2 regions of the Brachybacterium tyrofermentans genome follow, and region 2 is predicted to be linked to the other one. Evidence: predicted binding sites of a transcription regulator. Region 2 holds the regulator's gene; the other holds the start of a gene.
The links. Region 2 encodes HrcA, which represses chaperone genes, less so after heat shock. Its sites were predicted from a motif close to TTNGCACTCGNNNNNNNCGAGTGCNAA; they were not measured.
Positions count from the first base shown of each region.

Region 1: the regulator HrcA is predicted to act here: its motif matches at 1,478-1,504, upstream of groES (co-chaperone GroES).

Region 1 covers NZ_BAAAIR010000049.1:24,994-27,391, reverse strand. The annotation lists gene groL (chaperonin GroEL) at 1-1,006, opposite strand, end outside; gene groES (co-chaperone GroES) at 1,023-1,319, opposite strand; gene ABD093_RS17125 (hypothetical protein) at 2,146-2,316, shown strand.
Region 2 covers NZ_BAAAIR010000037.1:91,964-94,361, forward strand. The annotation lists gene ABD093_RS09555 (DUF3097 domain-containing protein) at 1-735, opposite strand, end outside; gene hrcA (heat-inducible transcriptional repressor HrcA) at 879-1,889, shown strand; gene dnaJ (molecular chaperone DnaJ) at 2,017-2,398, shown strand, end outside.

The DNA.
Region 1 (2,398 bases), on a different contig from region 2:
CGCCGGCGCCGCCCACGATGGTGGTGGAGTCCTTGGTGATGACGACGCGGCCGGCCTGGCCGAGCACCTCGGTGCCGACGGTCTTGAGGTCCAGACCGAGGTCCGAGGTGACGACCTGCGCGCCGGTGAGCACCGCGATGTCCTGCAGCATCGCCTTGCGACGATCGCCGAACGCGGGAGCCTTCACGGCCGCACCCTTGAAGGTGCCGCGGATCTTGTTGACGACCAGCGTGGACAGGGCCTCGCCGTCGACGTCCTCAGCGATGACGAAGAGCGGCTTGCCGCCTTCGACGACCTTCTCCAGCAGCGGCAGGATGTCGGCCACGGCCGAGATCTTGCCCTGGTGCAGCAGCACGAGGGCGTCCTCGAGGACGACCTCCTGGCGGTCTCCGTCGGTGACGAAGTGCGGGGAGATGTAGCCCTTGTCGAACTGCATGCCCTCGGTGAAGTCGAGCTCCATCGCGGTGGTGGAGGACTCCTCCACCGTGATGACGCCGTCCTTGCCGACCTTGTCGAACGCCTCGGCCAGCAGCTGGCCGATCTCGCGGTCCTGGCTGGAGACGGACGCGACGGACGCGATCTGCTCCTTGCCGTCGACCGGGGTGGCGATCTCGCCGAGCTTCTCGGAGAGGGCGTCAACGGCCTTCTCGATGCCGCGCTTCAGGGCCGACGGAGCGGCGCCCGAGGTGACGTTGCGCAGACCCTCGTGCACGATGGCCTGGGCGAGGACGGTGGCGGTGGTGGTTCCGTCGCCGGCCACGTCGTTGGTCTTGGTCGCGACCTCCTTGGTGAGCTGAGCGCCGAGGTTCTCGTAGGGATCCTCGAGCTCGATCTCACGGGCGATGGTCACGCCGTCGTTCGTGATGGTGGGAGCGCCCCACTTCTTGTCGAGGACGACGTTGCGGCCCTTGGGGCCGAGCGTCACCTTGACGGTGTTGGCGAGCTTGTCCACGCCACGCTCGAGGGCGCGTCGTGCGTCCTCGTTGTAGATGATCTCTTTAGCCATTAAAGATTCAGTCCGCTCAGTTTTCGATGATTGCGAGGATGTCGCGAGCGCCGAGGACGAGGAACTCGTCGGTGCCGTACTTCAGCTCGGTGCCGCCGTACTTGGAGAAGACGACCTTGTCGCCGACCTTGACGTCCATGGGCACACGCTGGCCCTTGTCGTCGAAACGACCGGCGCCGACGGCGACGACCTCGCCCTCCTGGGGCTTCTCCTTCGCGGTGTCCGGGATGACAAGACCGGAGGCCGTGGTCTGCTCGGCTTCGAGCGGCTTGACGACGACGCGATCCTCGAGGGGCTTGATGGAGACCGACATGCGGCTCACTCCTTCATGAAGAGATGACTCTGTGAGTTCTGGGGTTCAGGGATCCCGGTCCCGATCGTCGTCGCGGTGCCGATCGAGGAGGATCCCTCTGCGGCAGCTTCTGGCACTCTCGGCCGTCGACTGCCAACGAGCCCAACTCTAGGACCGTGTTGGCACTCATGCAAGACGAGTGCCAGATCCGGGACGTGTCCTCGGGTTCCACCCGACGCGCGAGGACCCGGAGGATCGGCCCTGATCGCACCTCCCCCTCGACCCCTTCGCCGCCCTCACAGCCGCCGCAGACCCATCAGCTCCGTGGTCGCCCCGGGGATAATCGCTGGTCCGGCCGTTTTCGCCGAGCCGAGGTCGAGCGTCCCGACCGCCAAACGAATGTCCGGGCAGCTGCTCGAGGGTCGCACTCAGGAGGTCGAGGACCGCGCTGGGGAGGCGGACATGCGCCAGTACGCCCGACGCGAACATCGCGCTCGATCACCCCCTGACCCCGTTCCCGATCCTGCTCCTGCTCCTGCTCCTGCTCCTGCTCCTGCTCCTGCGAACCATCCAGTCGGCTCGCTCTGAGCGCCAGCCGACTCGCTCTGACTGCGAAGGAGCCGTCCACCTGAGCGCCTCTGCACCCATCGGCACCGACCGGCACGAGTCCTGCACATTTTGCTGATGCGCACCAGGTCACACCTTTATTGTGACCCTGGCAATGAGTGCCCTCCGAGGGCGTGACCGGGCGTCGGCGCGGTGATAGATATGGGGGTATCGAACCGGCTGCGGCACCTGCGATCCAGGGCGCGGTCCTCTCCCCCTCCGAACCACAGGAGCCCCCACCATGGCTATCTTCCGCACCCTCACCGCCGCGCTCCGCCGCCGCTCCGATTCCCGCGTCGCGCAGGACATCGTCGAGTCCGGCGCCGCCCGCCACGGCAACTCCGCGAGCACCCCGACCGTCACGACCCCCCTCAGCACCCAGGGCGTGCGTCCCTACGGCTTCGGCTACTGAGCCGTCCCCACTGCATCACGAAGCCCCTGCGGAGATGATCCGCAGGGGCTTCGTCGTTCCCAGACCCGGTGTCAGCGCTCGG
Region 2 (2,398 bases):
GACCTTGATATCGGTGCCCTTGGGGATGTGCGGCCACTCCCGCAGCCCCACACGGGCCGGACGCACTGCCTGCCAGACGTCGACATACGGGTGGCCGAGCACCGCGACGTTGCCGCGCGCGCCGCCCAGCTTCATGACGTCGGCGGCGATGCGGGACTCCTTCGAGCCCGGGACCAGGTGGTCCACCAGGATCCCCAGGCGGCGACCGGCCGACGGGCCGAACTCCTGCACCCGCTCGACGAGGTTGTCCGCGCCCTCCAGCTGCTCGACGACGATGCCCTCGATACGGAGGTCATGCCCCCAGACCTTCTGGATGAGCTCCGCATCGTGGGTGCCCTCGACCCAGATCCGTGAGGCGCGGGCGGTGCGCGCCGTGGCGCCCTCGACATAGACCGACCCGCTCGCGGAACGCCTGCGCACCGGCGCCTGCGCTCGTGCCGCGGCCCGGGTGAGGACGACGGGCCCGCCGTCGATCATGAACCCGGGGCCGAGGGGGAAGGTGCGTCGGGCGCCCCGGCCGTCCTCGAGCTCGACGATCATCTCGCCGGCGATCTTCTCGACCCGCGTGATGGCGCCGGTGAAGCCGGTCGAGGCCTCCTCGACGACGAGATCGCGCTGCGCGGGGACCTCGCGGGCCACCGGGCGGCGACGATGGTGGGCAGGGGGACCGGAGGACAGCACGTCATGGCCGTACCGGTCGGGGAAGTGATCGGACGCTGCAGGCACGCGCGACACCTTACCCTCGTGGCGAACACCTCTCCGCGAGCACCGCCGGGGACGCGTAGGATTGGCACTCGGCGCGGGTAAGTGCCAGCGGTCCCCGAGGCCGCGGTCGGCCCCGTCGGACGAGACTCGAAGCAACGACGGAACGCAGGGAGGTGGGGGACACGGACGCCCGGAAGCTGCAGATCCTCGGCGCGATCGTCGAGGACTACGTCTCCACCCGTGAGCCCGTCGGCTCCAAGTCGCTGCTGGACCGCCACGAGCTCGGCGTCTCCGCCGCGACGGTGCGCAACGACATGTCCTCGCTCGAGGAGGAGGGTCTGATCCATCAGCCCCACACCTCCGCGGGCCGGATCCCGACCGACAAGGGCTATCGCGCCTTCGTCGACCATGTCGCGACGGTCAAGCCGCTGTCCGCCCCCGAGCGCCGGGCGATCCGGACATTGCTGGAGGACGTCGGCGACGTCGAGGAGCTCCTGGGCCGGACCGTGCGCCTGATGGCGCAGCTGACCCAGCAGGTCGCCATGGTGCAGTACCCGGCGCGGCGCCAGGCCCGCATCCGCCACGTCGAGCTGGTCAAGGTCGCCGAGTCTCTGCTGCTGGTCGTGCTCATCACCGAATCCGGTCGGGTCGATCAGCGCACCGTCCCCGTGCTCTCCCCCCGACCCGCCGAGTTCTACGGCGAGCTGCGCGACCAGCTCAACCGGGCCGTCTCGGGGCGCGAGGTCACCGACCTGCAGCGCCCTCTGACGGACCTCTGCGAGACCCTGCCACTCGTGGACCGCGCCGCTGCCACCGAGGTGGCGGACGCGCTCGCAGCCCTGGCCGCGACCCGCGCGGAGGACCGGATCATGCTGGCCGGGACCTCCAACATCGCCCGCTCGGCCCAGGACTTCGCCCGGGACGTGGAACCGCTTCTCGACGTCCTGGAGGAGCAGCTGGTGCTGATGCGCCTGTTCACCGAGATGCATGCCTCACCGGGTGCCGTCGAAGTGCGCATCGGCGCCGAGCTGCATGATCAAGCGCTGCATCAGGCGGCGGTCGTGGGCGCCGGATACGGGGCAGGATCGCACCTCGCGATCCTCGGACCCAGCCGTATGGACTACGTCGCCGGCATCTCGACCGTGCAGGCCATCGCCCGGTACGTGTCGCGCTATCTCGAATGACCCGGGGGCGTGCACGCCTGGCGCCCCAGCTCCCCGCAGGAACCCCACAGCATCCATCACTGACCGTGCCCGTCCGCCGCGATCTGCGGCCCCGGGCGCCCCGACTCCCCGGTAAGGATCCTTCACCGTGAACGACGACTACTACGAGCTCCTCGGCGTCTCCCGCGACGCCTCGACCGAGGAGATCAAGAAGGCGTACCGGAAGCTCGCCCGGACCCTCCACCCGGACGTCAACCCCGACCCCGAGGCCTCCGAGCGCTTCAAGAAGGTCTCGCAGGCCTACGAGACCCTGTCCAACGCGGACAAGCGCCGCCAGTACGACATGGGCGGCGGCCCGGGCATGGGCGGTGGCGGTGGCTTCGGCGGCTTCGGTGGCAGCGCCGGCTTCGACGTCAACGACATCTTCGACATGTTCGCCGGGGCCGCCGGCATGCGCGGTCGCAACCAGGGCCCCGTGCCCCGCCAGCGTCGCGGCGGCGACGTGCTGCGCCGGGTCAAGATCGACCTGC